DNA from 2 places in the Streptomyces sp. NBC_00663 genome. Region 1 is predicted to be linked to the other one. Evidence: riboswitches for the same ligand, from Rfam matches in the RefSeq annotation. Region 1 holds a riboswitch; the other holds the start of a gene.
The links. Region 1 has a riboswitch for ZMP and ZTP ahead of OG866_RS40425 (bifunctional 5,10-methylenetetrahydrofolate dehydrogenase/5,10-methenyltetrahydrofolate cyclohydrolase). Riboswitches for the same ligand answer to the same signal wherever they lie in the genome.
Positions count from the first base shown of each region.

Region 2: another riboswitch for ZMP and ZTP. It lies ahead of OG866_RS16810 (glycine hydroxymethyltransferase); the one in region 1 lies ahead of OG866_RS40425 (bifunctional 5,10-methylenetetrahydrofolate dehydrogenase/5,10-methenyltetrahydrofolate cyclohydrolase).

Region 1 covers NZ_CP109027.1:8,881,112-8,885,512, forward strand. Annotated here, with positions in the region: gene OG866_RS40415 (RNA polymerase sigma factor) at 1-325, shown strand, start outside; gene OG866_RS40420 (CU044_5270 family protein) at 318-1,214, shown strand; gene OG866_RS40425 (bifunctional 5,10-methylenetetrahydrofolate dehydrogenase/5,10-methenyltetrahydrofolate cyclohydrolase) at 1,216-2,064, opposite strand; ZMP/ZTP riboswitch at 2,087-2,170, opposite strand; gene OG866_RS40430 (nuclear transport factor 2 family protein) at 2,417-2,770, opposite strand; gene OG866_RS40435 (hypothetical protein) at 2,941-3,231, shown strand; gene OG866_RS40440 (aldehyde dehydrogenase family protein) at 3,410-4,401, shown strand, end outside.
Region 2 covers NZ_CP109027.1:3,723,745-3,728,145, forward strand. Annotated here, with positions in the region: gene OG866_RS16805 (hypothetical protein) at 1-397, shown strand, start outside; gene OG866_RS16810 (glycine hydroxymethyltransferase) at 470-1,921, opposite strand; ZMP/ZTP riboswitch at 1,965-2,054, opposite strand; gene rocD (ornithine--oxo-acid transaminase) at 2,099-3,364, shown strand; gene OG866_RS16820 (methyltransferase domain-containing protein) at 3,398-4,213, opposite strand; gene OG866_RS16825 (glutathionylspermidine synthase family protein) at 4,258-4,401, opposite strand, start outside.

The DNA.
Region 1 (4,401 bases):
CGGCCATGGGCGGCGGCGACGCCTGGTGGACCGGATGGGCAACGACGACACCGCGCACGGGCGGCACATCGAGGCGGGTCCGGACGCGGAGACTCCCGGTGCCTGGGTGCATGACGCCCTCGGCCGGCTCTCCCCGGCCGACCAGGAGGTGCTGCGGCTGACGGCGTGGGAGGAACTCGGCATCGAGGAGGTGGCCGTCGTCCTCGGCTGCGGCCGACGCGCCGCGTCGATGCGGCTGCACCGGGCCCGGCGCCGGCTGAGAGCCGAGATCGACCGCATGGGCCCCACGACCGCCGCCGCCTTGAAGGAGAACGGCCATGGCTGACGAACTCGACCTCCTGCGCCGCGCCAACCCGGTGCCCGTCGACGGTCCCCACTTCGGCGACGGCCCCCTCGACCACCACGCCGAGCGGCGGCTCGACCGGCTGCTGCGGCAACGGACCGCCCGCCGTCCCCGGCTGTACTGGGGGCTCGCGGCCACGGGAGTCGTCGCCGCGCTCGTGTCGGCACTCCTGTTCACCGGCCAGACCACCGCGCCGGCGGTCGCCGCACCCCGCCCGCTGCTCGTGCTGGCCGACTCCAGCCCCGTACCGCTGAAAACCCTGGCCGGGCGGGCGCGGTCGGCCGCCGAGGACGGTTCGCCCGCGCTCCGCAAGGGCACGCATGTGCGGACCTGGAGCCTGGGCATGAGCGACGACAAGCCGCCGATCACATATCCGGAGGAGCGCATCGTGCGCTGGAACGCCGACGACAGTCACACGGAGATCGTCGACGACGGCCACGAGCGCACCGAGCAGACGTACCCGCCCAGTTGGAGCGACGCCCCGCCGCAGTCGCCCCCGCCGGCCGACGTCGCCCGTCTGCGCGCCTATCTTCAGGAGGCCGCGTACAGCAAGACCCCGCTGAACACCGGCGAGCTCCTCAACGCCGTCGACTACGTGCTCGACACCTGGCACTTCGGCGCCCGGGAGTCGGCGGCGCTCGTCCAACTGCTGGCGGACACCGACGGGTTGAAGCCCGTCGGACAGGTGACGGACCGGCTGGGGCGGCGCGGGCAGGCGTATGTGTACGAGCAGTCCGGGACCCGCAAGATGCTGATCATGGACCCGGCCACCGGCGCCGTACTCGGCCTGGAGACCACCTTCACCGAGGCGGAGCCCGAGTACGGAGTGAAAGCCGGCGACGTCATGGACTACAGCGCCTGGACGCGCTGACTCACACCCCGAGTTGCCGGGCGGCGGCGTCCACCGTCTGCTCCAGCAGCGTGGCGATCGTCATCGGACCGACGCCGCCCGGCACCGGGGTGATCAGCGAGGCCCGTTCCACCGCGGAGTCGAAGTCGACGTCGCCGATGTTGCCCTCGTTGTACCCGGCGTCGATCACGACCGCGCCCGGCTTGATGTCCTGGCCCTTGACGAGCTTCGGCCGGCCCACGGCGGCGACCACGATGTCCGCCTCCCGGACGGCCGCCGACAGGTCCGCCGTACGCGAGTGGCAGTACGTCACCGTCGCGTCCCGGGCGAGCAGCAGCATGCCGGCCGGCTTGCCGAGGATCGCGCTGCGGCCGACGACCACGGCGCGCTTGCCGGACGGGTCGACGCCGTACTCGTCGAGCAGCCGCATGATCCCGCCGGGCGTGCAGGACACGAAGCCCGGCAGGCCGAAGCTCATCGTCGCGAACGAGGCGAAGGTGACGCCGTCGACGTCCTTCTCGGGCGCGATCGCCTCGAACGCGGCCCGCTCGTCGATGTGCGCGCCCATGGGGTGCTGGAGCAGGATGCCGTGCACGGCGGGGTCGGCGGAGAGGGCCTGGAGCGTGTCCACCAGTTCCTCGGTGGTGGTCGCCGCGGGCAGTTCCACATGCCGGGAGGCGATGCCCGCCTTGCGGCAACGGTTCTGCTTCATACGGACGTACGTCACCGAGGCGGGGTCCGCGCCGACCAGTACGGTCGCGAGACAGGGCGTCGTGCCGGTGCGTTCGGTGAGGTCGGCGGCGCGCTCGGCGCTGTCCTCGACGATGCGCCGGGCGAGCGCGGTGCCGTCCATGAGACGTGCCTGAGACATGATCCACTCCTGGGCTGGTAGTCGGGTTCGCCCAGGCGCACGGCTTCATGTCGTACGGGCCGCTCCCCGGTGGTGCTCCACCTCAGCGCCAGTCACGGCCCGCCCACAGCCTAACCCGGCGCCGTTCACCTTGACCGGCGGCGTCTGCGCAGGCCGTGCGGGGGTGGCGGGAGCGGGCGGGGCCGCGTCCGTCGTAGCACCGACCGCACCAGAGCGGCGGACACCAGCCGGCCTGCCGTCGCTGCCGGCAGTGCGCGCCGGGACCGTACCGGAAACGATCGGCCGAGGCCCGCACGCGCCGAGAAGGTCCAGGTCAACCGGGACGTGATCTGGACCTTCGGCAGACTTCTCCCTACTCGTCCCATGCCTGGAGCATGATCTGTTCGGCGATCTTGCCGTCGCGCAGCGTGATCATGGACTCGGCGAAGACCCGGACCCCGTCCGCGTACTCGCAGGACTCGGTGTACGCGACCTGGTCGCCCTCGACGATGCACCTCTCCAGCTTGTGCGCCTTGATGTCACGGTTGTAGACGTCCTCCAGGAGCTCGCCGATCTCGCCCCGGCCGTGCAGGACCCTCGGATTGCTGGGCTGGGTGTTGCGGTCCACGATGCGCAGCTCCGCGTCGTCCGCGTAGAGCGACAGCAGGTTCGCCGCCTTGTCGCCCTCGATGCCCTGACGCAGTGTCTCCGTGTTGAAAGCGCCCATGATGACCTCCTGTGAGGCCCGCGGCCCGAGGGGGAGGGGCCGCCCGGGTCTCACCTTCGAGGCTCCTCCGCCCCGCCGGTCTCGGCAAGCGCAACGGAGGTACTGCGCCTGACGGGTGAGAGGCGCCCGGCACCCGTGTCCCCGCCCGGCGCGCCGACGTTGCTCACAACATGATCTCCACTCGACGTATCGTCGCCGTCGTCGGCCTCGCCGCCGGTGTCACCGGCCTGGCCGCCCCGATGGCAAGCGCGGCCCCCGCGGACGCCGACGCCGCCCAGCTGAGTCCGATCGCCACGCTCGACTCACTGGCCCTGAGCGACATCCCCGCGGAGCGCAAGGCCGAGATCCCGCGCCCCTCGCAGCAGCTGGACCAGCTCAACCGGCTGAACGACCTGAACCAGCTGACCCAGGTCACCGACCTGGCCGCCCCCGTCACCGGGCTGCTGCCGGGTATCCAGTAGTCGTCTGATCCGCGTACGGACGCGTACGCGTACGTCCATATCAAGGGCCGTCCGGGCAACCGGGCGGCCCTTGACATTGCCCGGGGCCGCACGGAGCATGCGCTTAGTAAGTGAATCTTGGTTCACACAGCGAACATGTCGCGAACAAATTCACGTAGCGAACAAAGAGGTCCGCATCATGCCCATCTCCCGCGAACTCCTCATCGGCGGCAAGGACGTCCCCGCCGCCTCCGGCCGGACGGCCGAGGACCTCAACCCCTACACCGGGGAGGTGTACGCGACCGTCGCGGCGGCGGGACCAGAGGACGTGCGGCGGGCCGTGGACGCGGCCGACGCGGCGTTCGAGGAGTGGGCGGCGCTGGCCCCCTTCGCCCGGCGCGCGATCCTGCTCAAGGCCGCCGACCTGCTGGAGGGCAAGGGCGACCAGGTCGCCGAGCTGATGGCGGGCGAGGCGGGCGGCACCCGGCCGTGGGCGTACTTCAACGTGGCGCTGGCGTCCAACATGCTGCGCGAGGCGGCGGCCGCCGTGACCGCCCCGCGCGGTGAGGTGCTCACCGCCCAGGAGCAGGGCGCCCTCGGCCTCGCGGTGCGCGAACCGGTCGGCGTGGTCGCCGCGTTCGCGCCCTGGAACGCGCCGGTCATCCTCGGTGTACGGGCGGTCGCGGCGCCGCTGGCCGCGGGCAACACGGTCGTCGTCAAGGCGAGCGAGGACGCGCCGCTGGCCTGCGGCCTGTTCGTGGCCGACGTGCTGCGGGAGGCCGGGCTGCCGGACGGCGTCCTCAACGTCATCACCAACGACCGGGCGGACGCCGCCGAGATCGCCGAGGCGCTGATAGCCGACGAGCGGGTGCGGGCCGTGAACTTCACCGGCTCCACCGAGGTGGGCCGCATCATCGGCGAGCACGCGGCGCGCCATCTCAAGCCCGCCGTCCTGGAGTTGGGCGGCAAGAACGCGGTGATCGTGCTTGCCGACGCGGACGTGGACTACGCCGTCGACGCCGTCACCTTCAGCGTGTTCATGAACGCCGGGCAGATCTGCATGTCCGGCGACCGCATCCTCGTCCACGAGTCCCTCGCCGAGGAGTTCACCCGCAAGTTCGCCGCCAAGGCCGCCGCACTCCCCTCCGGCGACCCCTCCGACCCGCACACCGTGGTCGGCCCGCTGGTCGC
Region 2 (4,401 bases), 5.2 Mb from region 1:
GATCCACACGGCGGCGAACGTGGCCGCGTCGGCGAACGGCACCTGGCACCGCGCCCGGCAGCCCGCCGTGCTCCGCGACCTGCTCAAGGACCTGGGCGTGATGGGCAAGGCCGTCGACGGCAACTCCGCAGTGGACTATCCGCCGCCCTGGGACACGGCGGAGGGCATGGAGGACGCAGACGGCCCGGACGTGGGAGCGACCCGGAGCCCCGATCCGACGCTCGCCGCAGCCTCCGCCCGATCGTCCGGACCGGGTGACGGCACCACCGACTGGTGGTGGGCGCTACCGGGGATCGCGGCCGGGGTCGGCGGGACGCTGCTGATACGCCGCGCGGCGGCCCGGCAGAAGGCCGGACCGCCGCGGGAGGAACCACGCCAGGAGCTCATCGATCTGTGATCGGTGAGCGATGCCTGATCCCTCGACGATCTTCGTGAGTCGCCGTTCCTTGACAACTCAACAGGGCGTTTGTCAGCCCAGGTCGATCTCCGGGTACAGCGGGAAGCCCGCCACGAGGTCGGTCGCGCGGTGCGAGATCTCGTCGGCGACCTTGGCGTCCAGGACGTGCGCGGCCTTGGACGGCGCGCCCGACTTGGTGGTGCCCGGCTCGGTGGTGGTCAGGACGCGGTCGATGAGGCCGGCGACCTCGTCCATCTCGGCGGTGCCCAGGCCGCGGGTGGTCAGGGCGGGGGTGCCGATGCGGATGCCGGAGGTGTACCAGGCTCCGTTGGGGTCGGCGGGGATGGCGTTGCGGTTGGTGACGATGCCGGAGTCGAGGAGCGCGGCCTCGGCCTGACGGCCGGTGAGGCCGTAGGAGGTGGCGACGTCGATCAGGTTGAGGTGGTTGTCGGTGCCGCCGGTGACCAGGGTCGCGCCGCGGCGCATCAGGCCTTCCGCCAGGGCCCGGGAGTTGTCGACGATGCGCTGGGCGTAGTCCTGGAAGGCGGGCTGCCGTGCCTCCGCCAGGGCCACCGCCTTCGCCGCCATGACGTGCGGCAGCGGGCCGCCGAGGACCATCGGGCAGCCGCGGTCGACCTGGTCCTTGAGGGAGTCGTCGCACAGGACCATGCCGCCGCGCGGGCCGCGCAGCGACTTGTGGGTGGTGGTGGTGACGATCTGCGCGTGCGGGACCGGGTCGAAGTCGCCGGTCAGCACCTTGCCCGCGACGAGGCCGGCGAAGTGGGCCATGTCCACCATCAGGGTCGCCCCGACCTCGTCGGCGATCTCGCGCATGATGCGGAAGTTCACCAGGCGCGGGTAGGCGGAGTAACCGGCGACGATGATGAGCGGCTTGAACTCACGGGCGGAGACGCGCAGCGCCTCGTAGTCGATCAGGCCGGTCGCCGGGTCGGTGCCGTAGGAGCGCTGGTCGAACATCTTGCCGGAGATGTTGGGGCGGAAGCCGTGGGTGAGGTGGCCGCCGGCGTCCAGGGACATGCCGAGCATGCGCTGGTTGCCGAAGGCCTGGCGGAGCTCTGCCCAGTCGGCGTCGGTGAGGTCGTTGACCTGGCGGGCGCCGGTCTTCTCCAGGAAGGGGACCTCGACGCGGTCGGCGAGGACGGACCAGAAGGCGACGAGGTTGGCGTCGATGCCGGAGTGCGGCTGGACGTAGGCGTGGCGGGCGCCGAAGAGTTCCTTGGCGTGCTCGGCGGCCAGGGACTCGACGGTGTCCACGTTGCGACAGCCGGCGTAGAAGCGGCGGCCGATGGTGCCCTCGGCGTACTTGTCGCTGAACCAGTTGCCCATGGCGAGCAGGGTGGCCGGGGAGGCGTAGTTCTCGGAGGCGATCAGCTTGAGCATCTCGCGCTGGTCGTGGACCTCCTGGCCGATGGCGTCGGCGACGCGCGGCTCGACGGCGCGGATCACGTCGAGGGCGGCGCGAAAGGCGGTGGACTCGCTGGAGAGGGGCTGCTGCTCTGACATTCGTCGGCCTCCGGATGGCGTGGCGGGTTGCGGTCACGATTCACGGTTCGGCCCAGGCGCACGGCACTCGGTCATTCCCAGGCCGCTCCCCGATGGTCCGTCCCATCCCAGCGCGCCAGTCACGGCCTGCCGGTCAGCCTACCGGGCGCGCCGGACGACGGAGGTCCCGCGTCCACCATGCGAGCGACGATAGGAAGGGGGTCATCCTCACCCCTGGGAGTGCCCGTGAACGCGACGGAGAGGCTCATCGGCGTGGCCGAGGCCCACAGTGCGCACAACTACCGTCCGCTGCCCGTGGTGGTGGCCACGGCGGACGGGGCGTGGATGACGGATGTGGAGGGGCGGCGGCATCTGGATCTGCTGGCCGGCTATTCGGCGCTCAACTTCGGCCACCGCAACCGGCGTCTCGTCGAGGCGGCGAAGGCTCAGCTGGAGCGGGTGACGCTGACGAGCCGCGCCTTTCATCACGACCGGTTCGCCGCGTTCTGCGCGGAGCTCGCCGAGCTGTGCGGGATGGAGACGGTGCTGCCGATGAACACCGGCGCGGAGGCGGTGGAGACGGCGGTGAAGACCGCACGGAAGTGGGGGTACCGAGTCAAGGGCGTGCCCGCGGAGATGGCGAAGATCGTGGTGGCGGGCAACAACTTCCACGGCCGTACGACCACGCTGATCAGCTTCTCGACCGACCCGGAGGCGCGGGCGGACTTCGGCCCGTACACACCGGGGTTCGAGATCGTGCCGTACGGGGACGCGACGGCGATGCGTGCAGCGGTCACGGAGAACACGGTGGCCGTGCTGCTGGAGCCGATCCAGGGTGAGGCGGGCGTCCTGGTCCCACCGGCCGGCTATCTCCCCGCGGTCCGGGAGCTGACGCGCGAGAGGAACGTGCTGTTCATCGCGGACGAGATCCAGTCGGGGCTGGGCCGCACCGGCCGGACGTTCGCCTGTGAGCACGAGAACGTGGTGCCCGACATGTACGTCCTCGGCAAGGCGCTGGGCGGCGGGGTCGTACCGGTGTCGGCGGTCGTGTCGAGCGCGGAGGTCCTCGGCGTCTTCCGGCCCGGCGACCACGGCTCGACGTTCGGCGGAAACCCCTTGGCCTGCGCGGTCGCGCTGGAGGTGATCGCCATGCTGCGCACCGGCGAGTACCAGGCGCGGGCCGCGGAGCTCGGCGACCATCTGCACCGCGAGCTGAACACCCTGTGCGGCAGCGGCCATGTCACCGCGGTACGCGGCCGTGGTCTCTGGGCGGGCGTCGACATCGCCCCCGCCCACGGCACCGGCCGCGAGGTGTCCGAGAAGCTGATGGACCGAGGCGTGCTGGTGAAGGACACCCACGGCGCGACGATCCGCATCGCTCCACCCCTGGTGATCAGCAAGGAGGACCTGGACTGGGGGCTGGACCAGGTGCGGGCGGTGCTGGGCGCTCGCCCCGGCCCGTGAGGAGCGGGTGCGGGTGGTGGTGTCGGCCTCGGGTCAGAGAGGCTTGCGGCCCCAGGCGATGACCATGAAGTTGGGGATGTAGGTGGTGCCTTGGCTCTTCGTCAGGGTGATGACCTCCTCGATGTCCGCGTCGCTGACCTCGCCGGTGGCCAGCAGGCGGGGGCGCAGTGAGCGCAGGGTGAGGGGGAAGAAGGCGGCGGATCCGCCGGTGAGGACCGGGGCGTGGACCTGTGCGCCGATCTCGGTCAGTCCGGCGTCCGTCAGGGCCTGGGGCAGTCGGCGGCCCGTTCCGGGGTCGACCCCGGCGGCGCCGAAGGCGGCGCGGAGTGCGCGGCCGAGGCGTTCGGCCAACTCCAGGTGCTCGGGCGGGTAGTAGCGGGCAGCGGCCGGGTACATCGGGCCGTCGATGTCGAAGTCCTCGACGACCACCCAGCCGCCGGGGCGGGTCGCCGCGGCCAGGCGTCGCAGTGCCTCGTCGCGGTCGGGCAGGTGTTCCACCACGGCCCGTGCGTGGACGAGGTCGAAGGCGGCGTCGGGGAGGTCGTCCATGAGGAGGTCGTGGGTGCGGATCTCCAGGTTGGACAGACCGCGGTCGTGGGCGAAGCGGGTGTCCAGGTCGGTGGCGAGCACGCGCCCGGCGGCGCCGACCTGCTTGGCCAGCCAGCGCGCGATGCTGGCGGCGCCGCAGCCCGCCTCCAGGCAGTGCCAGCCCTCGGCGACTCCGAGCTCGGTCAGGCGGTGGCGGCTCTGGTCGTCGTAGATCTCCTCCAGCGCCAGTAACCGCCCGTGCTCCCGCTCCCAGGACGGGTCGAAGACGTATCCGCTCTCCATCGTCGCCGTGTCGCCCACCGATCGCCCCTCTTCGTTGGTCGTGGGCCGATCATTCTGTCGCGTCAGAGGATCACATGGGGCAGAAAGCGCGCGTATTCGTCGGTCACCAGTCCGGCCGACTCACGGATGCCGAGGCCCGCCGACTCGTCCTCGACGACCCAGGCGCCCAGGACGACACGATTGCCGTCGAAATCGGGCAGGGGCGC